Regions from separate parts of the Amycolatopsis sp. NPDC052450 genome, predicted to be linked through region 1. Evidence: riboswitches for the same ligand, from Rfam matches in the RefSeq annotation. Region 1 holds a riboswitch; each other region holds the start of a gene.
The links. Region 1 has a riboswitch for S-adenosylmethionine ahead of thrC (threonine synthase). Riboswitches for the same ligand answer to the same signal wherever they lie in the genome.
Positions count from the first base shown of each region.

Region 1 (9,486 bases):
CCGCGTCGGCGATCAGGGCTACCAACTGAACTCGACGTCAGCTTCGGTCGTCCTCCGCGCGACGACGGCGCAAGGCCTCTTCGGCGGCGTACAGACACTGCGGCAGTTGCTGCCCGGCAAGATCGAAAGCTCCACGGTGCAGCAGGGCCCCTGGACGATCCCGGGCGCCGACATCCTGGACTACCCGCGCTTCGGCTACCGCGGCGCGATGCTCGACGTCGCCCGGCACTTCCACCCGGTCGCCACGGTCAAGCGGTACATCGACCAGCTGGCGCAGTACAAGATCAACAATCTGCACCTGCACCTGGCCGACGACCAGGGCTGGCGGATCCAGATCGACAGCTGGCCGCGGCTGGCCACCTACGGCGGCAGCACCCAGGTCGGCGGCGGCGCCGGTGGCTACTACACCAAGGCCCAGTACACGGAGATCGTGAACTACGCGGCTTCGCGGTTCATCACGGTCATCCCGGAGATCGACATGCCCGGGCACACCAACGCCGCCCAGGCGTCGTACGCCGAACTGAACTGCAACAACACCGCTCCCCCGCTGCGCACCGACACCGCCGTCGGCTACAGCTCGCTCTGCATCTCGAAAGAGATCACCTACACCTTCGTCAACGACGTAATCCGGGAGATCGCCGCACTGACCCCCGGGCCGTACTTCCACCTCGGCGGCGACGAAGCCCAGGCCACCAGCGACGCGGACTACCGCACGTTCATGAACCGGGTGCTGCCGATGGTGGCGGCCGCGGGCAAACAGGTCGTCGGCTGGCACGAGATCGGCAAGGCCACCCTGCCCGCCACGGCGACCCCGCAGTTCTGGGGCACGACGACCTCCAGCACGGAGGTCTCCAACGCCGTCGCCCGCGGCAGCAAGGTGATCCTGTCGCCGGCGAACAAGGCGTACCTGGACATGAAGTACAACTCCAGCACGCCGATCGGGCTCTCGTGGGCGGGCTACATCGAGGTCCAGGACGCCTACAACTGGAACCCGGGCGCCTACCTCTCCGGTGTCCCCGAATCCGCAGTCCGCGGCGTCGAATCCCCGCTGTGGACCGAAACCGTGGTGACTCCGGCGAACATCGACTACCTCGCCTTCCCGCGGCTCCCGGCGCACGCCGAACTCGGCTGGTCTCCGTGGTCGACCCACGACTGGAACGCCTTCCGGGTACGCCTCGGCGCACAGGCTCCGCGCTGGCAGGCACAGGGCATCGGCTACTACGCGTCGAGCCAGGTGCCTTGGGAAACGGGATCCGGCAACCCGGGCACCTGTTCGCTCCCGGCGTGGGACCGCGCTTCCGTGTACACCGGCGGGGCCACCGTCTCCCACAACGGGCACAAGTGGACGGCACAGTGGTGGACACAGGGTGAAGAACCCGGCGCGGGCGGCCAATGGGGCGTCTGGCGCGACAACGGAGCCTGCTGAGCCCCTCCGCTCGCCCCGCTCGGCCCCTTGCACCGGCCGGGCGGGCTACGGTGGGTCCATGGCCGCTGATCTCGAACTCGTCCGCACTCTTTCCTTGCGCGAAAACGGACTCGCGACCGTCTCGACGGTCCGCGCGGACGGCACCGTGCACTCGTCGGTGGTGAACGCCGGGGTGATCGAAGACCCGGTCACGAAAGCGCCGGGGGTCGGTTTCGTCGCGGTGGGCGGGGCGAAGAAACTCGAGCTTTTCCGCCAGGCGGGCCACGCCACGATCACCTTCCGCCGCGGCTGGGAATGGGCGGCGGTCCAGGGCACCGTCCACCTCATCGGCCCGGACGACCCGGACCCGGACTTCGACCCGAGCGGGCTCCCCAAGTTGCTGCGCGAGGTGTTCATCGCGGCGACCGGGACCCACGACGACTGGGACGAGTACGACCGCGTGATGGCCGCCGAACGCCGCGTCGCCGTCTTCGTCACGGCGAACCGCATCAGCGGGAACCGCTGACGCGAAAAGGCCGCCCGGATCACGATCCGGGCGGCCTTTTCTTCTGCCGTTACTGCTTCTTCTTGCCTGAGTCCTCTGTGGACAGCGCGGCGACGAAGGCTTCCTGCGGGACTTCGACCCGGCCGACGGTCTTCATCCGCTTCTTGCCTTCCTTCTGCTTTTCCAGCAGCTTGCGCTTACGCGAGATGTCACCGCCGTAGCACTTCGCGAGCACGTCCTTGCGGATCGCGCGAATGGTCTCGCGGGCGATGATGCGGGCGCCGATGGCGGCCTGGATCGGCACCTCGAAGTTCTGCCGCGGGATCAGCTCGCGAAGCCGGTTCACCATGCGGTTGCCGTAGTTGTAGGCGTCGTCCTTGTGCACGATCGCGGAGAACGCGTCGACACCCTCGCCCTGAAGCAGGATGTCCACCTTGACCAGATCCGCCGCCTGCGCGCCGGCCTCTTCGTAATCCAGCGACGCGTACCCGCGCGTCCGCGACTTCAGCGTGTCGAAGAAGTCGAAGATGATCTCGCCCAGCGGCAGGTTGTACCGCAGTTCGACCCGGTCCTCGGACAGGTAGTCCATGCCGAGCAGTACACCGCGCTTGTTCTGGCACAGCTCCATGATCGTGCCGATGAACTCCGACGGCGCCAGGATGCTCACCTTGCTGACCGGCTCGAGCACCTTGTCGATCTTGTTCCCGGTCGGCCAGTCCGACGGGTTGGTGACGTGGATCTCCTTGCCGTCGTCCAGCACCACGTCGTAGACCACGTTCGGCGCGGTGGAGATCAGGTCGAGACCGAACTCGCGCTCCAGCCGGTCGCGGGTGATCTCCAGGTGCAGCAGGCCGAGGAAGCCACAGCGAAAGCCGAAGCCGAGCGCCACCGACGTCTCGGGCTCGTAGTCCAGCGCGGCGTCGTTGAGCTGCAGCTTGTCCAAGGCCTCGCGCAGGTCCGGGTAGTCCGAACCGTCCACCGGGTACAGGCCGGAGTAGACCATCGGCTTCGGCTCGCGGTAACCGGCGAGCGGCTCCTTCGCGCCCTGGCGCTCGGAGGTGACGGTGTCACCGACCTTCGACTGCCGGACGTCCTTCACCCCGGTGATGAGATAGCCCACCTCGCCCACACCCAGCCCCTTGCTGGGCTTGGGCTCCGGCGAGATGATCCCCACTTCGAGGAGTTCGTGGGTGGCGCCGGTGGACATCATCTTGATCCGCTCGCGCGGCGTGATCTTGCCGTCGACGACCCTGATGTAGGTCACGACGCCCCGGTAGGTGTCGTACACCGAGTCGAAGATCATCGCCCGTGCCGGAGCGTCGGCGTCACCCTCCGGCGCGGGCACCTGCTTCACCACCGCGTCGAGCAGGTCGCCGACGCCGACGCCGGTCTTGGCCGACACACGCAGCACGTCCGAGGGCTCGCAGCCGATGATGTGCGCGAGCTCGGCGGCGTACTTGTCCGGATCCGCCGACGGCAGGTCGATCTTGTTGAGCACCGGGATGATCTGGAGGTTGTTCTCCAGCGCGAGGTACAGGTTGGCGAGCGTCTGCGCCTCGATCCCCTGCGCGGCGTCGACCAGCAGGACGGCGCCTTCACACGCCTCGAGCGCGCGGGAGACCTCGTAGGTGAAGTCGACGTGGCCCGGCGTGTCGATCATGTGCAGGACGTGGTCCTGCCCGTCGACCTTCCAGGGCAGGCGCACGTTCTGCGCCTTGATGGTGATCCCGCGTTCCCGCTCGATGTCCATTCGATCGAGGTACTGAGCCCGCATGGCCCGTTCCTCGACCACGCCGGTGAGCTGCAGCATCCGGTCGGCCAGGGTCGACTTGCCGTGGTCGATGTGCGCGATGATGCAGAAGTTCCGGATGAGCTCCGGGGGCGTGAAGGTCGTGTCGGCGAACGTCGTCAACGGGTTTCCTCGCGAAGGTCGGGGTGTGCCACCTCTATGGTCCCATGCCGCTCCGGGTGCGAGTGGGGGTCATCCCCGATGCGGCCCGTGGTGAGCTGTGGTGCCCTCGAAGTATGAGTACTTCACTGTCCCAAATGCTCGATCGCACGTTCGGCCATCCCAGGGGATTGCTCGGCCGGTTCGGCGGCCTGGCGATGGCGCACGGCAACGCCGCCACCGAACTTCGCATCGTTGAACTGGCGTCGATCGAGTCCGGCGAAACCGCGCTGGTCGTGGGCCCCGGCCCGGGAGTCGGCCTCCAGGCCGCGGCCGAACGCGCGGGCCGGGCGGTCGGCGTCGACCCCTCCCCGGAGATGCTCGCCCGCTCCCGCCGCCGCTGCGGCGACAAGGTCGAGCTACGGCGCGGCTCCGCGGACTCCACCGGTGAGCCTGACGAGAGCGTCGACGTGATCCTGAGCGTCAACAACGTGCAGCTGTGGGATGACCGGGCGGCCGGTTTCGCCGAGCTGTTCCGCGTGCTGCGGCCAGGCGGCAGGCTGCTGCTGTCTTCGCACGAGAAGTGGCTGCCGGTGTCCCGGCACGAGCTGGCCGACGAAGCGGCCGCCGCCGGCTTCACAGACCTGCAGACCTGGACCTGGGACCCGCCGGGCTTCGGCGCCTCGCTCGCCGCTCAGCTGCGCGCGATCAAGCCCCTGTCCTAACGCGGGTCGGTACGCAACGGATGCTCACGCGGCACCTCGACCAGCACGATCCTGGTGCCGTCCGGATCGGCGATCCACGCTTCGTCCAGCCCCCAGGGTTCACGGCGCGCCCCACGGACCGGTTCCAAGCCCTTCGCCGCGAGCTCCGCGAGCGCCGCGGGCAAATCCCGGACCTGGAGCCACAAGGCGACATCAGGGGTCGGGCCGGTCTTCCCGGTACCGACGATCTCGATCGACCCGTTCCCGGCGAAGAACACCGTCCCGCCGGGGAACTCCTTGTCGATCGCCAAGCCCAGGGTGTCCCGGTAGAACGCCGTCGACACCTCGAGGTCCTTCGGGTGGATCAGCACCCTGCTGCTCAGCACGTCCATGACCCATCCCTACCGGATGGGTTCAGGCCATCGCAATCGCGGTGATCCCGGCCAGCACCACCGCCGACCCGGCCAGCCTGCGGACGGCGTTCGCCTCCCCCAGGACCAGCCAGGCGGCGAGACCGCCCAGGACGATGCTGAGCTCCCGCGCGGGTGCGACGAGGCTCACCGGGGCGATCTGGAGGGCGTAGAGGACCAGCAGGTAGGCGACCGGTGACAGCAGGCCGACGATGAGGATTTCACGCTTGTGCTCGCGCCACAGCCAAGCGACCTCCTCGCGGTCCTTCAGCGCGTACGGCGCCATGAGCAGGCTCTGCACGATCGCACCGGTTCCGAAATAGATGATCGGCGGGACACCGAGGCCGGTGACCGAATGCGCGTCCCACAGTGTGTAAGCGGCGATCGTGACCCCGGTCAGCAGTCCGTAGGCCACGCCTTTGCGGCGAGCGACGCGATCGGCGGCGTCGGCATGCGCCGGCGCGCGGCCGGTGCCGATGACCAGCACCCCGGCGATCACGAGGAACGCGCCGATCAGGCCGAGCACCCCTGGCCGCTCGCCGAGCAGCACGACGGCCGCGAGCACCGAGAGCAGCGGCCCGGTACCGCGGGCGACGGGATAGACGACGGACAGATCGCCGACGGCGTAACCCCGTTGGAGGACGATCCCGTAGGTGACGTGGAACACCGCCGTGACCACGGCGGCGAACAGCCAGGTCCACTGTGGACGTTGCGGCTCCACCGCCAGCGAGACGGCCATGACGGGCACGAGAAGGATCGCGGAGAAGCTGTAGTAGGCCCAGACGAACCGGGCTCCGCCACGGCGGATCCGCTTGGCTGCCAGATTCCAGCCCGCGTGGATGACGGCGGCGATGACGACCAGGGACAAAGCGGTGGCGTTCACGACGGACCTTCCCGTTTTCCGCGCATGCGGAAAACACCGGTCCTCCAGGCTTTTGTCCCGTCAGATGAACGGCGGCGCTTCCGGCCCCGCCGATGGTGCCGCTCGGACCTGTCCCCTCTGCCCTGATTGTGTGTTTCCCTGAACGGGCAGGCGGCGGAACCCTAGGCACTACGATCTTCACCGTACCGCAATCACCCCTCCCAGGCGGCCGTGAGCGGCCCCGGGGCGGCTGTTAAGCTTGCCTTTCACCGTCGTGTGGCATTCCGTCATGGAGGAAACCCGCGCCGCTCTCACGAGCATGCAGGGCCAGTCACAGCGCGGCGGCGAAACCACCGAGAGATTCAAGAGGAGCGCCCCCGTGGCCAACATCAAGTCGCAGATCAAGCGCATCACCACCAACGAGAAGGCGCGTCAGCGCAACCAGGCGATCCGGTCCTCGGTGAAGACCGCGATCCGCAAGTTCCGCGAGGCCGCCGACGCCGGCGACAAGGCCAAGGCCCTGGAGCTGCAAAGGGACGCCGCCAAGAAGCTGGACAAGGCTGTGACCAAGGGCGTTCTCCACGCCAACCAGGCCGCCAACAAGAAGTCCGCGCTCGCGAAGCGCGCGAACTCTCTCTGATCGGCTTTCGAAGGGCCCCGGCGACTCGCGTCGCTGGGGCCCTTCGCCATGTTCAGCGGCTTGTGCCGTGGGCGTCGACGACCTCGAGCACGGCGCGTTCCAACGCGTACTCCGGGTTGGCCGCGACCCCCTTGACCTCGGCGTTGAGCCGGGCGACCACCCGCATCGCGGTGGCGAGACCGTCCTGACCCCAGCCGCGGGCCTGCCCCTGCGCCTTGCGTACCTTCCACGGCGGCATCCCCAGTTCGCCCGCCATCTGGTTCGGATTCCCGCGACCGGCGCCGGACACCCGCGCGATCGTCCGGACCGCGTCGGCAAGAGCGTCGGCGACCAGCACGTGCGGCACGCCCAGTTGCATCGCCCAGCGCAGCGACTCGAGCGCCGCGGCCTTGTCACCGGCGACGGCCTTTTCGGCGACGGCGAATCCGTTCACGTCCGCGCGGCCCCGGTGGTAGCGGCGGACCGCCTGCTCGTCGACCGTTCCGCCCGCGTCCGCGACGAGCTGGGTCGCGGCCGACGACAACTCACGCAGATCCGAGCCGACCGCGTCGATCAGCGCGAGCACGGCCGCCCCGTCGATCTTCCCGCCGACCCGGCGGACCTCGTTGCGGACAAAGGATTCCCGCTCAGCGGCCTTGGTCAGCTTCGGGCATTCGACGACCTCCGCCCCCGCCTTCTTCAAGGCGGCGGGGAGCGCCTTCGCGGCCTTGCTCCGACCGCCTCCGCTGTGCACCACGACGAGCACGATGCCGTCGGCGGGCGCCTTGACGTAGGCCATCACCCCGTCGGCGAGCTCCTGTGAAATGTCCTGTGCCGATTCGAGGACGATCACCCTGCCTTCGGCGAACAGCGAAGGGCTGACCATCTCCGCTAGCGCCGGGACTGTGAGGTCCGACACCCGGATCCGGGTGAGATCCGCCGTCGGATCGGCGGCTTTGGCCGCGTCCGAAGCGCCGCGGACCGCGCGTTCGATCAGCAGCTCTTCCTCACCGAGAACCAGGACCAGCGGCGATGGGGCGGAAGCTTGCGTCGTCACGGTGACGATCCTGCCACTCGTCCTCTCGTGTGCTTTGTCCGGTGATGTGTTCCGGGCACGGTGGCCCCACCTGAGGCTCATGTCGTACGGTGTTGGCGAGGCGACGCGATGACACGCGTGCCGACAATCGAATACCGCTCATCCAGAGGGGCAGAGGGAACGGCCCGACGAAGCCCCGGCAACCGGCGTCAGCCTGTCATTCCGCGATCGCGGGATAGCTGACGAACACGGTGCCAATTCCGGCCCGCCACGGCGGGGCAGATGAGGAAAGGACCTCGCGATGACCGCAACCCTCGGCACGACCTCCACCACCAAGACCCCGGATCTCGGACCGGCCGTCGAACTGGTGTCGAAGGAAGAGGGACACCGGCAGCCGCTCGCCCCCGAATTCGTTTCCGCCGAGGACTTCTCGCCGCTCGAAGTCGCCTACGACTTCGGCCGCGTGCGCCGCGAGGACATCGAGGCCGGGCCGAAGAACATCTGGCGCTACAAGAAACTCCTTCCCGTTCCGTCGAACGTCGAAGAGATCCCCAACACCGAACCCGGCGCCACCCGGCTCATCCAGGCCGACAGGCTCGCGAAAGCCTTGGGTGTCAAGAAGGTCTGGGTCAAGGACGACACCGGCAACCCCACGCACTCGTTCAAGGACCGTGTGGTCGCCGTCGCGCTGGCCGCCGCCCGCGAATTCGGCTTCGACGTACTCGCCTGTCCGTCGACCGGCAACCTGGCCAACGCCGTCGCCGCCGCCGCGGCCCGCGCCGGCTGGCGGTCGGTCGTGCTGATCCCGAAAACCCTCGAGCGCGCGAAGATCCTCACCACCGCCGTGTACGACGGCGACCTGATCGCGGTCGACGGCAACTACGACGACGTGAACCGGCTCGCCACCCAGCTCGCCGCCGAGCAGGAGAGCTGGGCGTTCGTCAACGTGAACGTCCGGCCCTACTACTCCGAAGGCTCCAAGACGCTGGCGTTCGAGGTCGCCGAACAGCTCGGCTGGCGGCTGCCCTCCCAGATCGTGGTGCCGATCGCCTCCGGTTCCCAGCTCACCAAGGTGGACAAGGGTTTCCGCGAGTTCGGGCAGCTCGGCCTCGTCGACGAGACGCCGTACAAGGTGTTCGGCGCGCAGGCCACCGGCTGCTCCCCTGTCTCGGCGGCCTTCCGCGCGGGCCACGACGTCGTCCAGCCGGTCAAGCCGGACACGATCGCCCGGTCGCTGGCGATCGGTAACCCGGCCGACGGCCCCTACGTCCTCGATGTGGTCAACCGCACCGGCGGCGCGATCGAAGACGTCACCGACGAAGAGGTCGTCGAGGGCATCCGGCTGCTCGCCCGCACCGAGGGCGTCTTCACCGAGACCGCCGGCGGGGTCACCGTCGCGACGGCCAAGAAGCTCATCGAGACCGGCAAGCTCAACCCGGACGAGGAGATCGTCCTGCTGATCACCGGTGACGGCCTCAAGACCCTCGACGCCGTCGAGGGCAAGATCGGTCCGAAGGCCACCGTCGGCGCCTCGGCCGACGCGGTCCGCGAAGCGCTCGGCATCTGAGTTCCCCGCCCGGCCCGCCTCAAGAACGAGGCGGGCCGCGGGGCTCACCCCGGCGCAGCAAGGCAAGTCCCCGTGCGTCCGCGACGACCGCGGTGTCGCCGTCCTTGTCCGTTCTGGCGATCGACGCCCCGACCGCGGCCAGATTGTCCAAAGTGGACTTGTTCGGATGGCCGTAGGTGTTTCCGGCTCCGACACTCACCAACGCCACCCTCGGCGCGACGGCGTTGAGGAAGTCCGGTGCCGTGTAACGGCTTCCGTGATGCGGGACTTTCAGGATCTCGGCCTGCAGATCGGCACCCTCGGCCATCAGGTCGGCCTGCGCGGCGAGCTCGACGTCGCCCGTCAGCAGTAGCCTGCCCGCCGGGGTTCCGGCGCGCAGGACGACCGAACCGTTGTTGATCACCGTGCCGTCCTGTTCGAGGACCGATCGCCGCGTGACATACCGCGGCCCCAGTACGTCCAGCGACAGCCCCGGCCAGTCCAGCCGTTG
Region 1 is NZ_JBIUAQ010000021.1:76,685-86,170, forward strand. It holds gene ACIHAO_RS28925 (family 20 glycosylhydrolase) at 1-1,426, shown strand, start outside; gene ACIHAO_RS28930 (pyridoxamine 5'-phosphate oxidase) at 1,485-1,931, shown strand; gene lepA (translation elongation factor 4) at 1,981-3,822, opposite strand; gene ACIHAO_RS28940 (class I SAM-dependent methyltransferase) at 3,936-4,523, shown strand; gene ACIHAO_RS28945 (VOC family protein) at 4,520-4,894, opposite strand; gene ACIHAO_RS28950 (EamA family transporter) at 4,917-5,795, opposite strand; gene rpsT (30S ribosomal protein S20) at 6,154-6,414, shown strand; gene holA (DNA polymerase III subunit delta) at 6,467-7,450, opposite strand; SAM riboswitch class I at 7,586-7,718, shown strand; gene thrC (threonine synthase) at 7,731-8,996, shown strand; partial or broken gene ACIHAO_RS28970 (ComEC/Rec2 family competence protein) at 9,016-9,486, opposite strand, start outside.

Region 2 (9,486 bases), on a different contig from region 1:
AGTACACCCGTCAAATCGGCCAGGACCTGCAGGGACTCGGTCTCACCTACGACCTGTTCACCCGCACCACCACGGGTAACCACGCCGACGTCACGCAGCAGATCTTCCTCGCGCTGCACCGCAACGGCTACGTCGTCCCCAAGACGACCCGGGGCGCGATCAGCCCGTCGACCGGCCGGACCCTGCCCGACCGGTACATCGAGGGCACGTGCCCGATCTGCGGTTACGACGGCGCACGCGGCGACCAGTGCGACAACTGCGGCAACCAGCTCGACGCCGCGGAGCTGATCAACCCGAAGTCGCGGATCAACGGTGAAACGCCGAAATTCGTCGAGACCGAGCACTACTTCCTCGACCTGTCCGCGTTCGTCGAGACCTTGGGCGAATGGCTGTCCAGCAAGACCGACTGGCGCCCGAACGTCCTCAACTTCACCAAGAACCTGATCGACGACATGCGCCCGCGGCCGATCACCCGCGATCTCGACTGGGGCGTGAAGATCCCGCTCGACGGCTGGCGCGATCAGCCGATGAAGCGCTTCTACGTCTGGTTCGACGCGGTCATCGGCTACTTCTCGGCGAGCGTCGAGTGGGCGCGCCGATCCGGCGACCCGGACGCCTGGCAGGAGTGGTGGAACAACCCGGACGCCCGCTCCTACTACTTCATGGGCAAGGACAACATCACCTTCCACGCCCAAATCTGGCCCGCGCTGCTCTTCGGCCACAACGGCGAGGGCGATCGCGGCGGCGTGGCGGGCAAGTACGGCAAGCTGCACCTGCCCGACGAGATCGTTTCCAGCGAGTTCCTCACGATGAGCGGCTCCAAGTTCTCGACCTCGCGCGGCACGGTCATCTACGTCCACGACTTCCTGCGCGAGTTCGGCCCGGACACGCTCCGGTACTTCATCTCGGTCGCGGGACCCGAGACCCAGGACACCGACTTCACCTGGGACGAATTCGTCCGCCGGACCAACTTCGAGCTGGCCAACGAGTGGGGCAACCTCGTCAACCGGTCCATCTCCATGGCCCACAAGAACGTCGGAGCCATTCCGCGTCCCGCCGCTCCCACGGCCGCCGACGAGGAACTCAAGGAGCTTTCCCGCAAGGCGTTCGACACCGCCGGAGCCCACCTGCAGCGGTCCCGGTTCAAGGCCGCGGCGAGCGAGGCCATGCGCGTCGTCACCGCCGCGAACCGGTACCTCTCGGACCAGGAACCCTGGAAGCTCAAGGACGACCCCGCTCGCCGCGACAGTGTCCTGCACACCGCGCTGCAGGTCGTCTCGGACGCCAACACCTTGCTGACCCCCTTCCTGCCCCACTCGGCGCAGAAGGTGCACGAGGCACTCGGCGGCACCGGTGTCTGGGCGGCCCAGCCCGAACTGCAGGAAGTCGAGGACCTCGACATCCCCGGCCGGATCAACCCCATCATCACCGGGGACTACAAGACCGAGCAGGCGCGCTGGAAGTCCGTGCCGATCGAGGTCGGCAAGCCGCTCGAGAAGCCGACCCCCTTGTTCGCCAAGCTGGACCCGGAACTCGGCGAGACCGGTCCCGAATGGGCGCCGATCTCGAAATGATCAGCTGATGGGTGCGGAGAAGAAGGAGCTGCCGCCGATCCCGGACAGGTTGCCGGTTTCGGTGGTGGACGCGCATACCCACCTCGACGCGTGCGGCGCGGTCACCGCGGCTGATGTGACGGCCATGGTCGACCGCGCCGAACGCGCCGGTGTTTCGCGGGTGATCACCGTCGCGGACGATCTCGCGTCCGCTCGCTGGGCCGCGCAAGCGTCCACTTGGGACACTCGGGTCTGGGCCGCCGTCGCGATCCATCCCACCCGTACCAAGGAATTCGGCGAGGCCGAGAAATCCGAAGTGGAGAGTCTCGCGAAAGAGTCCAGAGTGGTCGCGGTCGGCGAGACCGGCCTCGACTACTACTGGGACTACTCGCCTCACGACGCGCAACAGGACGCCTTCCGGTGGCACATCGATCTCGCCAAGCGGATCGGCAAGCCGCTGATGATCCATGATCGAGACGCTCACGACGACGTCCTCCGGATCCTCGAAGAAGAGGGAGCGCCCGACCGCGTCGTCTTCCACTGTTTCTCGGGGGACGAGCTCATCGCGCGCCGGTGCGTCGACGCGGGATATGTCCTCTCGTTCGCGGGAACGGTCAGTTTCCGCAACGCCCGCGGGTTGCACGAGGCGGCACGGATCGTGCCGGCGGACCAGTACCTCGTCGAAACGGACGCGCCGTTCCTGACGCCGCATCCGTTCCGCGGGCGACCGAACGAGCCCTACTGCGCCGCCTACACGGTTCGCCACCTCGCCTCGCTCAGGGGCGAGGCGGTGCACGAGGTGGCCGAATCGGTACGAGTGACCGCTGAGCGGGTCTTCGGTTTGCCGACAGTCACCACCGGTTGAACGGATTGCGACATTAGTGATCAGCAATGGTCCACTCTGATGAGTGACCAACGTCACGACACTCCGGGCGGTGTTTGCGCAACCCGGCGAGGTTCGTTACTGTCCCGTGATCGTGCCGGTCGGTGCCCGCTCATGCGGTTTCCGGCTGTTACGCCCACAGTCACGTCAGTGCACGTCGGGGAAGCGGAACCAGGAGAGGTACGGCCTGGAACCGTGACGATGGCGCTGGCTGCGGGTGTCGGACTTCTAGAGGTGTGCCGAAGTGCGCATCGAGACGAAGGACGTAGTGGAGTGGTTGTCGAGCTCCTCGACGTCTTGGGAAAGGGAACGACCCAGTGACTGGTAGCAGTAGGCAGGATGGCTCGCGCCTCGGCGCAGAGACGAACACCTTCGCTTCCTCCGGTTCGGTTGCCGTGCTCGACCGCGACACTCAGTACGGTCAGCTGGACTACTCCGACGATCCGCGCATCACGCACCAGGACGTCCTGGCCGCACTCGGCCCCGACGCCGACACCCTGATGGCCGAGATCGACGTCGACGTCGACGAGCTGATCCGGCTGATCAGCGCCGAGACCACCATGCTTCCGCCGATCGTCATTCCGGACGAGCTGGCCGAAGACCGCACCGCGGGCGCGCCGATGAAGGCCGCGACCAAGGACGAGGTCATCGCGAACTCGACCCGCGTCTGGAAGAAGCGGTTCCTCAAGGGAACCGTCATGGCGGTGCTGCTCACCCTCGGCGGTGGCGGCGCGGCAGCGATGGCGATGAACAAGAGCGTCACGCTCGACGTCGACGGCAAGCAGCAGACCGTCCACAGCTTCGGCGACACGGTCGGCGAGGTCCTCGAAGACGCCGGTCTTTCGGTCGGCGCGCACGACTCGCTCTCGCCCTCGCCGCAGGCCGAGGTGGGCGACGGCGGCGTCATCAAGCTGGAGCGCGGCCGCAAGCTCAACCTGATCGTCGACGGCGCACCGCAGCAGGAGTCCTGGGTCCGCGCGACCAACCTCGGCGAAGCGTTGAACCAGCTCGGTCGCGCCGACCTCGCCAAGGCCGGCACCTGGACGTCGCTCCCGCAGAACGGTGAGCTGCCGCTCGAGGGCGCCACCGTCGAGGTCAAGACCCTCAAGAACGTCACGGTCTACGACGGCGCGAACGACCCGCGCAAGGTTCAGACCAACTCGGTCACCACCAAGGAATTCCTCGGTGAGCTCCGGATGACCCTCGGCCCGGACGACGAGGCCGTCGGCGGCCTCGACGTCAAGCTGGTCGACGGCGCCGAGGTCCACATCAGCCGGACCGGCGTCACCATGGTCAAGCAGAACGAGGAAATCGCTCCGCCCGAGCAGAAGGTCGACGACCCGGAGCTCGAAAAGGGCAAGACCAAGGTCGAAGACCCGGGCACCGCGGGCCAGAAGACCGTGACCTACAAGGTCACCAACCGCAACGGCAAAGAGGTCGGCCGCGAGAAGGTCTCGGAAGAGGTCATCACCGAGGCCAAGCCCAAGATCGTCAAGGTCGGTACGAAGAAGCCCGCCGATCCGGTCATCGGGGACGCCGGCGCCTGGGATCGCATCGCGCAGTGCGAGTCGACCGGCAACTGGTCCGCCAACACCGGCAACGGCTACTACGGTGGCCTGCAGTTCAACAAGAGCACCTGGGATGCCTACGGTGGCGATCAGTACGCCGCTTACCCGCACCAGGCCAGCAAGGCCCAGCAGATCGCTGTCGCCGAGAAGGTCCGCGAGGACCGCGGTGGCTACGGCGCTTGGCCGCACTGTGGCAAGAAGGCCTGACCGCCGAATAGTTCTCCTTTCCTGAAGGCCATCGTGTGGGTTCCGTCCCGCAAGGTGGCCTTCAGGCCGTTAAGGGCTCCTGCGGCGGTGTAGTACCTCCGGATCTCGGTCTCGACAGTCGCGCCCACCAGCGAGGCGGCCGTAGGTGGGCCACATTCCGGGATCGCTGAGCCGCGTTGCCCTCTCGTAGGCCTCCGTCACCACGGTGTGGGCTTTGGTGGGCCTGAGACCGTGCCTGGGGCGGTCTGGGGCGGCTTACGGGGGTCTCGACCGACTCCGCAGGAGGAGGCTGCTCGGTGACCCGCTCCGACGCCTGTCGGGGCAATGGGATGTCCGGGCTGCTTTCCGCGAGATCGACGATCTCCGAGAGTGCGTCACCGCGTCTCTCCGCCGGCGTGCGGTCGTCGGCTTCTCCGTTCGGAGCCGGATACGCCCGCGGTACGAGAAGCGCGTTCAGGCGGGCGCCTGTTTCGGGGTCGAGGTTGCCACGCAGGTCCCAACGACCGGTGCGCTTCTGACGCAACCAGAACTCGCTTCGCTGAAGTTTCGGACGGGGATCCTCTTTGGGATTCCCGTCCGGGTCGAGATCGGCGAGCAACTCCGTCCCCGCAACCGTGACGTCGCGTGGTCTGGCGACGCGGGCGAGCTCGACCAGGCCCTTCTCGGCCTCGTGCCGCGTGCTCGCGGAGAGGTGGTCGGGCAGCCGCTTCATGACGGTGACGATCCGGTCGATGCCGGCCTCGGCCAGTGCGCCGGTGGAGGCCGCGGTACCGGTCAAAGGCGCGACGGGGTCGATCGACGTGCCGTCGCGCACCCGTCTCGAATTGAGCGCGACCGCTCGGGCGGTCACCTTCTGGGCCTCCGCTCGAGGCACCCGGGCCACATGCTCGTAAAAGACGGCGATCGAGTTGTATCCGTAGAGCTCACGGACACCACGGGACTCGATCTCGGCCAGGATCTGGCCGACTTCGGCGAACAGACGTCGCCCTTCGCGTAGCCGTGTCTGCAACTCGTCGAGAAGCAGTTCGGCGTCACCTTCCGGCAGGTTGAGCGGGAAGGCCTTGGGAATGTTTGTGCTGGTCATCCCTCGATTGTCGAGGCAAATTCGAACGAATGCACGGTATCGATCGGGTGGATGATCATCACGCTCCGAGGGCGCCGACCTGCGCGTATCACTCTGGAGTGGGATAGGTGTCAGTTCGAAACGCCACAAGGATGATGGGGCCGGATCACGCCGGACCCCGGCCTGAGGGGTTGAGCTGTTCCCACTCCGCGCGGAGCACCCCGTAGACGACGGCGTCGTGCACGCCGCCGGACCAGCGTCGAGCGCGCCGGAACCGGCCTTCTTCGACGAACCCCAGTCGTCGTCCCACGGCGATCATTCCCGGGTTGCCCGAGTACGTCGCGAAGTCCAAGCGCAGCGTGTCGGTGCGGGAGAACAGGTAAGTCGTCCACAAGCGCAAGGCTTCGGTGCCGAAGCCGCCGCCCCAGCACCGCTCGTCGTAGATGACCAGCCCCATCCGCCGCCAGTCGGTCTCCCGGCTTTCCCAGTACCAGCTCACCCGGCCGATCAACCTGCCGTCGGTCAGGTCGCATACGGCGAGGCCGGCGCGGGGATCGGGCCGTTCGGCCTTGGTGGTCGTGAGTTCGACCGCCGTGGATGCGACAGCGGCCGCGGCCGGGGTGCCGAAGTAGGGCCCGTTGGTCTTGTGCCAAGGCCGCGCGGGATCGAGCAGGTCTTCGAGTGATGAAAGATCGGATGGCCGCCAGTCGCGCAGCCGGACTTTCTCACCTTCGAGTACGACGTCGTCCACCGGCCGATCGTCGCTTGCCGCGGCTGACTACGATCGTCGGGTGACTGAACTGCTCGGCCCTGCGGAGATCAGGGCGCTTGCGGCCGAGCTGGACGTACGTCCGACCAAGAAGCTCGGCCAGAACTTCGTGCACGATCCCAACACCGTGCGCCGCATCGTCGATCTTTCCGGGATCGGCGAAGGTGATGTCGTGCTGGAAGTCGGGCCGGGCCTCGGCTCGCTGACCCTCGGACTGCTCGCGACCGGTGCCGAGGTCGTCGCGGTCGAGATCGATCCCGTGCTGGCGAAGCGACTGCCGGACACCGTGGCCGAACGAGGCGGGGCCGAAAGACTGAAGGTCGTCGGTGCGGACGCTTTGCGGATCACGGCGGACGACCTGCCCGCGCAGCCGACCGCGCTCGTCGCGAATCTGCCGTACAACGTCGCGGTTCCCGTCGTGCTTCACCTGCTCGCCGAGCTGCCGTCGCTGACCAGCGGCCTAGTGATGGTCCAGACCGAGGTCGCGGATCGGATGGCGGCAGGGCCGGGGAGCCGTACTTACGGCGTGCCCAGCGTCAAACTGGCGTGGTACGGGAAGACACGCAAGGTCGCCGCGGTGCCCCGTGCGGTGTTCTGGCCGGTTCCGAATGTGGACTCCGCACTGGTCGCTTTCGAGCGGGGCGAAGTGGTGGCATCCGTCGACCGGGAGCGGCTGTTCGCGGTGGTCGACGCCGCCTTCTCCCAACGGCGGAAGACTTTGCGTGCCGCGTTGGCGTCATGGGCCGGTTCCGCCGAACGCGCGGGGGAGCTGCTCGAAAAGGCGGGGATCGACCCCAAGACCCGCGGGGAGCAGCTGGACGTGCACGAGTTCGCTCGGATCGCCGCCGCGGCCGTCTGACCGACCGCGGCAGATGTGACCGGCACCGCGCCGACGCGAGTTGGTCAAGGTCAGCACGAGTGCGTAAGTCCTCTTCTCGATCTGCCTGAGCACGACCCGTCTTAGCAGGCAGCGTCGCTGTCGAAGTCCACGCACCACTGTCGCTGTCTCATATTATGGACAGCGGATCCTGTATGGTGGACGCGACCAGGCGTGTGATCTGCGCCTACGCGCTTGCTTTCATCCAGTGGGATCGGTTTTACTCAGTGAACCATCCCGAGCGACTGAGAGACCTGGCTCGCCGAAGTCGCAGCAACCACCCTCCACAGGGCAGGTGCTACAGCCAGGACCGATGGAGGCTGTGCCTAATGAACAGGGTCACCCACCCGCTCCTGCTGACCAGGCGACGCGTTGTCGATGAAGGTCGCCGCACGGTAAGTGCGTGTCGACGCTCCACCGTTACTGCCTGAGTTCTTTCCCTTATCTCTGAATCCGTCCGTTCCGGACGGTTACTCGGTGACGGTCGGCGCGCTCGAAAGATGCAGCGCCCCATGTGCATGGAGCCCTTCGTGATCACTGTCGAAAACCTGTCCAAATCCTTTCCCCTCAACGGAAATCCCGTCGTCGCCCTGCGCGATGTGAGCGTGGACATCCAAGCGGGCTCGCTGTTCGGAGTCGTGGGTCCGGCCGGCTCCGGCAAGTCGACCCTCGCTCGTTGCATCGGCCTGCAGGAGCGCCCCGACCGCGGCGTCGTCCGGCTCGACGGCCTCAACACCGGAACCCTCGACGGACGTCGCCTGCGCGAGATCCGCCGCCAGGTCGGTGTCGTGAGCACCAAACCGGAATTGCTCGCCGAGCGCACCATCGCCGGCAACATCGCTTCGCCGCTCGAACAGCTCGGCCTCGACGGTCCGCAGCGTCGCAACCGGGTCGGCAACCTGCTCGACCTGGTCGGGCTCACCCCCCGGGCGGGGCAGCGGCCCGGCGACCTGACCGAAGGGCAGCTGCGCCGGGTGGCCATCGCCAAGGCCCTCGCCGCCGGGCCGTCCGTGCTCTTGGCCGACGACCCGACCGCGGGTGTGCAGCCCGAAGAGTCCGGCGCGGTTCTGACCGTGCTCGACCGGGCGCGTGCCGAGCTCGGAGTCACCGTGCTGCTCACCACTCCCGACGCCGGCGTGGTCCGCCGTGTCTGCGATGACGTCGCGGTACTGGAGGCCGGGGCGATCATCGAACGGGGAACCGTGCTCGACCTGGTCTCCGACCCGAACAGCCGGACCGCGCAGGCGCTGCTTCCCGCGATCGAGACCGGGCGGACGCAGGCCTCGAAGTACGACCGCGCGGTGGACGTCGTGCTCGTCGGCTTCGCTTCGGTCGGTGCGCTGCTGCCGGAAGCCGCCGGTCGCTTCGACGTCGAACTCGCCACCATCGGCGGCGGTCTGACCCGGATCGGTGACACGCCGGTCGGCCGGTTCCGCCTCGGTGTGCGCGGTGAGCGCGCCGACGCCGCGCTCGCCTGGATCGCCGAACGCGGCGGCCACGTGACCCACCCGGTCCGCGGACCGCAGGGCGTCGCCGCCTGATTCCTCCGCGAACGGGCCGTCCAGGACGAAAGCTGTCCGGGCGGCCCGTTTCGTGTGTGACCCGTCCCGTTCTCTTTTCTCCTGGTGACAGCACAAGTGGAGCGGCCACGTAGTCTTGACTGGTGCTCGCCGTCGTACCGCCCCCAGTGACCGTCAGGGTCCCCGCCAAGGTCAACCTGCACCTGTCGGTCGGTGACGTACGCCCGGATGGCTACCACGAGCTGGTGACCGTGTTCCAGGCGCTTTCCCTGACCGACGAGGTGACCGTCGCGGTCACTGAAGACCCAGGCGTCGAGGTCTACGGCGAAGGTGAAGGTGTCGTACCGACAGGGGCCAACAACCTCGCCTGGAAGGCGGCGCAGGCACTGGCGGCCCACGCCGGCAAGGCGGACGCCGAGTCCAAGGTCCGCGTGGTGTTGCGCAAAGGCATCCCGGTAGCGGGCGGGATGGCCGGTGGCAGCGCCGACGCGGCCGCGACCCTGGTGGGCCTCGCGTCGCTTTGGAAGCTCGACATCTCCAGAGACGAGCTGGCGGGTATCGCCGCGAAGCTCGGCAGCGATGTTCCTTTCGCGCTCTACGGCGGAACCGCGCTGGGTACCGGCCGGGGTGAGCAGCTGGTGCCGGTCTTGTCGAGGCACACGTTCCATTGGGTCCTGGCGTTCGACCAGCGTGGTCTTTCGACTCCGCGGGTGTTCGGCGAGCTGGACAGGCTGCGTGAAGAGGGCAGCCCGCCTCGGATCGGTTCGCACACTCCGGTGGTCGAGGCGCTGGCGTCCGGTGATCCGCGGCAGCTGGCGTTGCTTCTCGGCAACGACCTGCAGGCGGCCGCTGTCTCGTTGCGTCCGGGACTGCGGCGCACGTTGCGGGCCGGGGTCAACGCGGGTGCGCTCGCAGGCACCGTGTCCGGATCCGGGCCGACCTGCGCCTTTCTGTGCGCGGACGCGCAATCGGCCGTCGAGGTCGCCGCGGAGCTGTCCGGTGCGGGGGTCTGTCGCACGGTGCGTGTCGCACACGGGCCGGTCCCC
Region 2 is NZ_JBIUAQ010000007.1:153,050-162,535, forward strand. It holds gene metG (methionine--tRNA ligase) at 1-1,574, shown strand, start outside; gene ACIHAO_RS14775 (TatD family hydrolase) at 1,582-2,418, shown strand; gene ACIHAO_RS14780 (transglycosylase family protein) at 2,832-4,211, shown strand; gene ACIHAO_RS14785 (DUF222 domain-containing protein) at 4,273-5,295, opposite strand; gene ACIHAO_RS14790 (GNAT family N-acetyltransferase) at 5,441-6,025, opposite strand; gene rsmA (16S rRNA (adenine(1518)-N(6)/adenine(1519)-N(6))-dimethyltransferase RsmA) at 6,066-6,902, shown strand; SAM riboswitch class I at 7,150-7,240, shown strand; gene ACIHAO_RS14800 (methionine ABC transporter ATP-binding protein) at 7,451-8,461, shown strand; gene ACIHAO_RS14805 (4-(cytidine 5'-diphospho)-2-C-methyl-D-erythritol kinase) at 8,584-9,486, shown strand, end outside.
Region 2: linked by a shared signal. The riboswitch ahead of ACIHAO_RS14800 (methionine ABC transporter ATP-binding protein) and the one ahead of thrC (threonine synthase) in region 1 are both predicted to bind S-adenosylmethionine.

Region 3 (9,486 bases), on a different contig from region 1:
GCCGAGGTAGACGGCGAGCACGGCGAACAGCCAGCCGTCGTTCCGGCCGGCGCCGGACAACGGCATGTCCAGCACGGCCGCGGTCTCGCGGCTCATCTCGACCCCGTACAAGCCCACGTACCCGTAGGAATGCCGCTGGTCTGTACCGGGCGCGTAGGCGAACCAGCCCCAGGATCCCCTTCCGCCGTAGGACAGGGCCACCACCGCCAGCTGGGCGAATCCCAGCAACGCCAGCGGAAACCAGTAACGCGGTCGCTCGTTCCCCATGCGGGGAGAGGCTAGTGGGTCAGGCGCAGAACGGGGGCAGTTCCCGCGGATCGTTCTCCGGGACCCAACGGCCCTCGGGCTTCTCGTACTGCCAGCGGGCGCCGCGGGCGACGATCTGGCGCAGCGCCAGCACGAGCCGGTCCACGTGTTCGGTGGTGCTGCCGAGGCCGAGGCTGACCCGGACGGCCTGCTGCCCGGTCGAACCGGCGGCGGAGATCAGCCGTTTGGTGGCGATGTGCGCGCAGAACGCGCCGTCCCGCACGCCGATGCCGTACTCCGCCGAAAGGACCGCGGCGAGCCAGCCAGGGTCGAAACCGTCGACGACGAAGCTGAGCGTGCCGACCCGGTCGACCGGCGCGTCGAACAGCCGCAGTTCGGCGAATCCGGGAACGGCGGCGAGACCGCGACGCAGCCGCGCCAGCAGTTCGTCCTCGTGGGCGACGATCCCGTCCCAGTTCCCGGCCAGCGTCTGGCAGGCGACACCGAGCGCGTACACGCCGACGGTGTTGGGGGAACCGGCTTCGTGTCGCTCGGGGCCGGAATTCCAGACCACGCCGAGGTTTTCGGAGTCACGGTTGACGAGCTTCGTCGCGCCGCCGCCGGCGAGGTACGGCTGGGCGGCGCGCAGCCAGTCGGCGCGGCCGATCAGCGCGCCCGCACCGAAAGGCGCGTACAGCTTGTGGCCCGAGAGCGCGACATAGTCGACGTCCAGTTCACGCACCGAGATCTTCCGATGCGGGGCGAGCTGCGCCGCGTCGAGCGCGATCCGGGCGCCGTGCCGCCGCGCGACGGCGGCGATCTCCTTGACCGGCAACAGTTCCCCGGTCACGTTGGACGCGCCGGTGATGACGATCAGCCGCGGGCCCTGCGGGCAGTCCGCGAGCGCTTCGTCCACAGCGGACACCGCGGCGAGCCGGGTGCGAGGGGTCTGGATCCGGCGAACATTCGGACCCTTCCACGGCAGCAGCGCGGCGTGGTGGTCGGTGTCGAACACGACGACCGACGTGTGCTTCGGCAGGCTGCGCGCGAGAAGGTTGAAGGAATCGGTGGTGTTGCGGGTGAACACGACGGCGTCGGTCGACCGCGCGTCGACGAAGTCGCGCACGATCCCGCGCGTGCGCTCGTAAAGCTTGGTGGAGATCTGCGAAGCGAACCCGGCGCCGCGATGCACGCTGGCGTACCAGGGCAGGAATTCGTCGACGGCGGCCCGCACCTTGTCCAGACAGGGGGCGCTCGCCGCGTGATCGAGATTCGCGTATCCGATATCGCCGCCGGTCACCAGCGGGACCCGCAGATCGGCACACGCGACCGTCGGGATTTCGTGCGTGGCAACGGTTTCCGCGACAGCGGCGGGGGCGTTCGTGCGTTCGAGAGCGAGAGTCATCGTCATCCTCCGGGCCAGGGGACCCGACGAGGATCCCGCGCTTGCCCGTCGCACCACGCGACGAGCCAGGTCCTCACCCGGGGCACCCCACCGCGGAAGGAGGGTTGCCGGTCAGCTAGCCGGGGCTTGACGCTGACACTCGTGACCTACGGACGAAGTTAGCCGATACACCGGCGATCAAGCCACCCCTCGTCCGCATCTTGAGACGCCGCTCACGTGCTCGCGCAAGCGAGGGAGCCCGCAATTCGGCACCTGATTGCGATGGTCCGGGCCGCGAACTATCGCAATCAGGTGCCGAATTGCGGGAGGTCAGACGCGGAATCGGCCGGGAAGAGGGACGATCGCGCGGGAGGACACCTCGGTCGCGGTCCCCGTGTACTGATCGGTGCCCGCGGTGAACTGCCAGCCACCGAAGGTCTTGCCGTCGACGGTCTCGCCGTAGGCCTCCGCGACCTCGGTCGAGACCTCGTCGTAGGACATGCCGTTCCAGTTGCCCGCGCCGACGCCGAAGTCGCGCGAGTCGCCGCCCTGCGCGGCGGCCGCGGGCAGCGTCCACAGGGTGAAGTGCACGTGGGCGCCGGTGCTGCCGCCACCGCACGGCAGCGCGTTACCGGTCCGGCCGAGGGCGTCACCAGGGGCGACCTTCTGGCCGTCGGTGACCGCGATGCCTTCCAGGTGGTAGTACCCGGTCCGCCAGCCGCCGTCGTGGTCGACGGTCACCCAGTCGCCGCCGTCACAGTGCTGGATCCGGACCGTGCCCGCGAGCGGGGCGCGAACGGTCCGGTCGCCGGGGCTGAAGTCGATGGCGTTCTTCACGCCGGACGTCCCGTTGTCCGAGTGGACCCCCGCCGAGTAGACCGACTGGCCTGTTTCGAAGGGCAGCCCGAACACGGGAAAGGCGCCGGCCGCTGTCGCCGCCGGGGCGGTGAGAACCACCCCGACGAGTGCCGCAGCGACCCCCAAACCGGCGAACCGCACAGGAAGTTTCGTCACCTTGTGTACTCCTTATCCCGCGACACTCACCCATTCGATGGAGTCGATTGCCGGGAAAGTAATCCAAAAGGAGGGCGAAAGGGAAGAAGTTTCTGAGATCAACCGACGAACAGCTGGTGCCGGGCCGTGAACTACTGGCCGGATTCGCCTTTCCACCTGGCGAGGCGTCCGGCGCGGTCGACGGCCCGCAGGCGGCGCTCGGCCGCGTCACGGACTTCGACGGTGGTCACGACGAGTAACTGATCCCGTTCCTGGAGCCGGGTGTTCTTGTTGGGCGTGAAGCCGGTGCCGTCGCGGACGAGGAGGCTGATCGTCGCCCCGATGGGCAGCCGTAGTTCGGCCAGGTAGACGCCGTGCATCTTGGATCCGGCGTTGATCCTGACCTGCAGGAGTTCCGCGCCCATCTCGTCGAGTGGGGCGGAGTCGACGTCGATCTCGTGCGCTTCGGCGTGCTGGGCGAGCCCGAGCACGCGCGCGAGCGGCGTCAGCGTCGCGCCCTGGAGCAGCGTCAGCACGATGACCAGCACGAACACCGCGTCGACCAGTTCCTGCGCGCCGGGCACCCCCGACGACAGGGGGATCAGCGCGAGCACGATCGGGACCGCCCCGCGCAAGCCCGCCCAGGACAGGAACACCTGTTCTCGCCAGGGGATCTTGAACGGCAGCGCCGCGAGCACCACCGACAACGGACGGGCGAGCAACAGCACGACCGCGCCCGCGACCAGGCCCTGGACCAGGCTTTCGAGGATCCTGCTCGGCGAGGCGAACAGGCCGAGCAGCACGAACAGCCCGATCTGCGCGAGCCAGCCGAGCCCCTCGGCGAAGGACAGCGTGTCCGACCGGTGCGGCAGCTTCGAGTTCCCCAGCACCAGTGCCGCGACGTAGGTGGCGAGCAGGCCCGACGCGTGGGCGAGCTGCCCGCTCGAGTACGCCACGACGCAGACCGCGACCGTGGCCAGCGGGTACAGACCGGTGGCGGGCAGCGCCGCCCGGCGCAGCGCGAACGCCCCACCCCAGCCGAAAGCGAGGCCGATCACCAGGCCGGCGGCCAGTTCGTAGACCACCAGCAGCGGCAGCGACCAGTCGATGGTCGCGCCCTCGGCCAGCACGACGACGGCGATGTAGGCCGGGGCGTCGTTGATCCCCGACTCGATCTCCAGCGCGCCGACGAGCCGTTTGCCGATCCCCGCCGATCTCAGCACGGAGAAGACCGCGGCGGCGTCGGTCGAGGCCAGGACCGCGCCCCACAGCAGCGCCATCCGCCAGTCCAGGCCCAGCAGCCAGTGCAGGGCCGCGCCGGTGACCGCGATGCTCACCACGACGGCCACTGTGGACAGTGCGATGCCGATGCCCAGCGACGGTTTCACGGCCGTCCAGCGGGTGGTGAGGCCACCCTCGGAAAGGATCATCACCAGCGCGGCGAGGCCGAGCGACTGGGTGAGCTCGGGGTTGTCGTACTGGATGCCGAATCCGGCTTCGCCGAGCAGGACCCCCATCCCCAGGTACAGCAGCAGCGAGGGGAGGCCGACCCGGATCGACACCCGGACGGCGATCACGGCGACGAGGAGCACCGCGCCACCGGTACCGAGGATGAGCGGGAGCTGCTCCATGTCGCCTCCCGTCCGGCCGCCGTGAGGGCTCCAGAATAGTGAGGCGGTGGTCGTCACTCGTTGGTGTACCGGTCGAAAAGCCTCCGGATAGCCTGTGTTACAGACTGTCCATTAGGGACTGCGCAGGGCCACCAGGTCGACACCGAGGTCCGCGAACGGTTCCGCCGCCGCGGGCAGGACTTTCACCGCGCGGTTGCCCTCACGGGACAACCAGCCGGCACTCACCGCGTGAGACAGTAACGCCGCGGGGACCCGGCCCGCCAAATGATCACGCCGAACCGTCCAATCCAGACAGTCACGCAGCATCGGGCGGCGGCCGTCGGCGATCTCCACCCCGAGCCCGCCGAGCACCTCGCGTCCGCGACCGGTCAGCGTCAGGCCGTCGGCCTCGTCGATCAGCCCGGTGGCGAGCATGCCGTCCCGCAGCGCGACGCCGACCGTCCCGGCGAGGTGGTCGTAGCAGGTCCGAGCGAACTCGAGCCGTTTCACCCGCACCGATGAGCGCAATCCCTTCACCGGGCGGTGCTCGGCGTGCTGCGCCAGATGCTCGATCAGCTCCGCCACCCGGGGGTCGGCTATCCGGACGTAACTGTGCCGGCCCTGTTTCACCCGCACGACGAATCCGGCCTCGGCCAGCTTCGTCACGTGCTCGCTCGCCGTCGACGCGGCCACCTCGGCCGCGCCCGCCAGCTCCGTCACCGTCCAGGCGCGCCCGTCGAGCAGCGCGAGGCACATCGACGCGCGGCTCGGATCGGCGAGCACGGCCGCGACCTCGGCCAGTGCGATCGTTTCCATGCGTTCACCGTAGAAGACCCACGCTTCGGCGAGCGCCGAACCGTCAGCCTGCCAGGAACTTGGCCGCCAGCTGCACCGCGGGCTTGGAGTCGTTGGCACCCTCCAGCATGACGGCGAAGGCGACGTCCCCGCGGTAGCCGACGAACCAGCCGTTGGCGTCGGCACCCGAACCGAACTGCGCCGTCCCCGTCTTGCCGAAGACGGCACCGCTGCCCTTCAACGCCTTCGCGGTCCCCGTCGTGCAGACCTCGCGCATCATCGCGCGGACCTGGTTCAGCACCCCGGCGGGCGGAGCCTGGTAACCGGCGTTGACCTTGGTCTCCAGCCCCTGCCACAGCTTCGGCACCACCGGCTTCCCCGTGGCGACGGTCGCGGCCATGAGCGCCGCGCCCAGCGGGCTGACCTGCACCCTTCCCTGGCCGATCCCGGCCTCGACCTGCTCGTCGCCGCTGCCCGACGACTCCACCTTCCCGGTCTCGGTGGCCAGCCCCGGGATCTCGAAGTCGGCGTTGAGGCCGAACTGGCTCGCGGCCTTGGCGAGGCCGTCCGCGGGCAGTTGCCCGGCGAGCCGCCCGAAGGTCGTGTTGCACGACGCGGCGAACGCCGTCTTCAGCGACACCGTCCCCAGGTCGAACCCGTTGTCGTTCTTGAGCGTGCGGGTGCCGATCTGCTCGCTGCCCGGGCAGGCCACCGGCGAGTCGGCGGAAACCCCGCCCTGCTGCAACGCCGCGGTCGCCGTCGCGATCTTGAAGGCCGAACCCGGCGCGTAGAGACCGCTGAGCGCCTTCGGCTGGTTCCCGGCCGCGCCGTTCTGCGCGACCGCCAGGAGTTCGCCCGAGGTCTTCATCGCGACGATGATCGCCGATCCGCCGAAGCCGTCGACGGCTTTCTGCGCGGCGGCCTGTGACGCCACGCTCAACGTCGAGACCAGCGGTTCATCGGTTTCGACGGCCTGCCCGAAGAGCGTTTCGACCGGTTTTCCGGAGGCGTCGACGCGCGACACCGTGACGGTGGCCGGGGTCCCGGTGCCGCCTTTCTGCTCGGCGGCGACCTTGGACAGCGCCCCCTGCAGGATCGGCGCGACCCCGGCCGCCTCACCGCCGACGAGGGCCTTGCCGTCCCGGTCTGCCACGACCGGTTTGGCCGAAACGGGCGCGACGGAAAGCCGCTGCCCGGCTTCGAGCTTCGGGTGGATCGCCGACATCGCCCAGCGGACCACCCATTTCCCGCCGTTGCGCACCAGGTCCAGCTTGCCTTCGTACTTCCAGACGCTGTTGCCCGCGAAGGTCCACGCGGCGTGGAAGGTGGCCGACGTCGAGGTCGCCTCGCCCGGCGTCGTCGGTACCTCGCCGAGCGTCGTCTTGACGGACGCCCCGTTGAGCGCGTTGCGCGTCCCCGTCAACGCGGCCGTGGCCGCCGCCGGATCGTCGACCGGGGCGGTGGTCAGGTCACCGAGGTCGAACAGCCGCAGGAACCGGGCGGCGACCTGCGCCGGGCTGTCCTGCACATTCGCGGCGGACTCCCCTGGTCCGCCGTCAGCCGCGGGCGCCTGGTCCTCCTTGACCAGCAACACCACCGCGGCCGCCACGACGGCGACGACCGCCAGCACGGCGCCGATCAGGATCCCTCTTTTCCGGGCAGGACTCATGGATTCGCTCTCCCCCAGTGCGGCGCGCCCCTCGCGCGCCCCGGGCGCCAGCCTGCCCATTTCCCCGGGGCAAGGCTGCCTTAGGGCGGGAAAGCGGCTATTCCGAATCCGATTCGTGATCCCGGCGATCGGGCCTCCCGGATGCAATGAAAGGCCCCTTCATTGCAAATTTTGCAATGAAGGGGCCTTTCATGTCACTTGCGAGGGTCAGGCCTTGGCGACCGCCACGGTCACCTTGGTGCCCTCCCCGACCGTCCCGGCCGAGCCGTCGGCGACGGCGCCGTAGGCCACCGAAGTCGCCAGCGTCTCCGCAGCGATGAACTCCTCGTGCGTCTTCGCGGCCGTGACCACGTCTTCCGGCGCGTCGACCGTCAGCGCGATCCGGTCGGCCACGTCGAGCCCGGCGTCACGGCGGGCCTGCTGCACGACCCGGACCAGGTCGCGGGCGAGGCCCTCGGCCGCCAGTTCGCCGGTCACCTCGGTGTCGATCAGCACCAGTCCGGCGCCGCCCGGCAGTTCCGCGGCCGCGCCGCCGCCCTTGGCGACCAGGCGCCGGTCGTACTCGCCTTCGACGAGTTCGATCCCGGCGGCCACGACGGCACCGCTCTCCGACGTCGTCCACTCACCGGCCTTGACGGCCTTGATCACCGTCTGGACGTCCTTGCCGAGCCGCGGTCCGGCGGCGCGGGCGTTCACCGCGACCTCGAAACCGCCGTGCGCGGCGACGTCCGTGGTCAGCTCGACCGACTTGACGTTGACCTCGTCACGCAGGATATCGGTGAACTCGCGCAGCGAATCCGCCTCGTGCGCGGCGACGACCAGCTTGGCCAGCGGCAGCCGCACCCGCAGCTTGTTCGACTTCCGCAGCGAAAGCGCCGAGGACGCCACCTGGCGCACCCGGTCCATCGCCGTCACCAGCGCCGCGTCGGCGGGCAGGTCGAGCGCGTTCGGCCAGTCGGTCAGGTGCACCGAGCGGCCGCCGGTCAGCCCGCGCCAGACGACCTCGCTGGTCAGCGGCAGCAGCGGCGCCACCACCCGCGACGTCACCTCCAGCACCGTGTGCAGGGTGTCGATCGCGTCCTGCTCGCCTGCCCAGAACCGGTCGCGCGACCGGCGCACGTACCAGTTCGTCAGCACTTCGAGGAAGTCACGGACGGTCGAGCAGGCACCGGCGACGTCGTAGGTGTCGAGCGCGTGCTCGACGTCGGTCACCAGTTCGTGTGTCTTCGCCAGCACATACCGGTCGAGGACGTGCTTCGAATCCGTGCGCCACTGGCCTTCCACGCCCTCGGCGTTCGCGTAGAGCGCGAGGAAGTAGTACGAGTTCCACAGCGGCAGCACGGCCTGGCGGACGGCGTCGCGGATGCCCTTGTCGGTGACGACCAGGTTCCCGCCGCGCAGGATCGGGCTCGCCATCAGGTACCAGCGCATCGCGTCGGAGCCGTCGCGGTCGAAGACCTCGTTGACGTCCGGGTAGTTGCGCAGCGACTTGGACATCTTCTGGCCGTCCGAGCCGAGCACGATTCCGTGCGAGACGCAGGTGCGGAACGCCGGCCGGTCGAACAGGGCGGTCGCCAGCACGTGCAGCAGGTAGAACCAGCCGCGCGTCTGCCCGATGTACTCGACGATGAAGTCACCCGGGTAGTGGTGCTCGAACCACTCGGTGTTCTCGAACGGGTAATGCACCTGCGCGTACGGCATGGAACCCGAGTCGAACCAGACGTCGAACACGTCCTCGATCCGGCGCATGGTGGACTTCCCGGTCGGGTCGTCCGGGTTGGGCCGGGTCAGCTCGTCGATGAACGGCCGGTGCAGGTTCTCCAGCCGCACGCCGAAGTCGCGTTCGAGTTCGTCGAGTGAGCCGTAGACGTCCGTGCGCGGGTACGCCGGGTCGTCCGACTGCCACACCGGGATCGGCGTGCCGAAGTACCGGTTGCGGGAGACCGACCAGTCGCGGGCGTTCTCCAGCCACTTGCCGAACTGGCCGTCCTTGACGTTCTCCGGGTACCAGGTGATCTGCTGGTTCAGCTCGATCATCCGGTCCTTGAACTCGGTCACCGCGACGAACCACGACGAGACGGCGCGGTAGATCAACGGGTTGCGGCAGCGCCAGCAGTGCGGGTACGGGTGCTCGTAGGTCTCGTGGCGCAGCAGCACCGCGCCCTGGCGGCCGGCGGAACCGGTGCCGTTCTTGAGGTCCTTGATGATGTTCGGGTTGGCGTCGAACACCTGCTGGCCCGCGTAGTCCGAGACGGTGGCGTCGAACTTGCCCTGCGCGTCGACCGGGGTGACCGGCACGATGCCCGCCGCGTCGGTGACGACCTTGTCCTCTTCACCGTAGGCGGGCGCGATGTGGACTACACCGGTGCCGTCCTCGGTGGTGACGTAGTCCGCGGACAGCACGCGGTGCGCGTTCTCGTGTCCGGTGAAATACGGGAACGGTGGGGCGTAACGGGTTCCGAGCAGTTCGGTGCCCGTGTAGTGCCCGACGACGGCCGGCTCTTCACCGAGCTCGCGAGCGTACGAGGCGACACGCGCTTCGGCGAGCAGGAACCGCTTGCCGTCGGACTCCACCACGACGTAACGCACGTCGGGGTGCACCGCGGTCGCGAGGTTGGACGGCAGCGTCCACGGGGTCGTGGTCCAGATCAGGAGGTACGTACCGTCGAGCTCGTTGTCGTTGCCCTCCAAGCGGAAACCGACCGTGACGGCCGGGTCCTGGCGGCTGGCGTAGACGTCGTCGTCCATGCGCAGCTCGTGGTTGGACAGCGGCGTCTCGTCGCGCCAGC
Region 3 is NZ_JBIUAQ010000013.1:161,666-171,151, reverse strand. It holds gene ACIHAO_RS22870 (hypothetical protein) at 1-267, opposite strand, end outside; gene ACIHAO_RS22865 (aminotransferase class V-fold PLP-dependent enzyme) at 287-1,651, opposite strand; SAM riboswitch class IV at 1,684-1,798, opposite strand; gene ACIHAO_RS22860 (M23 family metallopeptidase) at 1,961-2,644, opposite strand; gene ACIHAO_RS22855 (potassium/proton antiporter) at 2,776-4,254, opposite strand; gene ACIHAO_RS22850 (ArsR/SmtB family transcription factor) at 4,366-5,049, opposite strand; gene ACIHAO_RS22845 (penicillin-binding transpeptidase domain-containing protein) at 5,093-6,697, opposite strand; gene ileS (isoleucine--tRNA ligase) at 6,905-9,486, opposite strand, start outside.
Region 3: linked by a shared signal. The riboswitch ahead of ACIHAO_RS22865 (aminotransferase class V-fold PLP-dependent enzyme) and the one ahead of thrC (threonine synthase) in region 1 are both predicted to bind S-adenosylmethionine.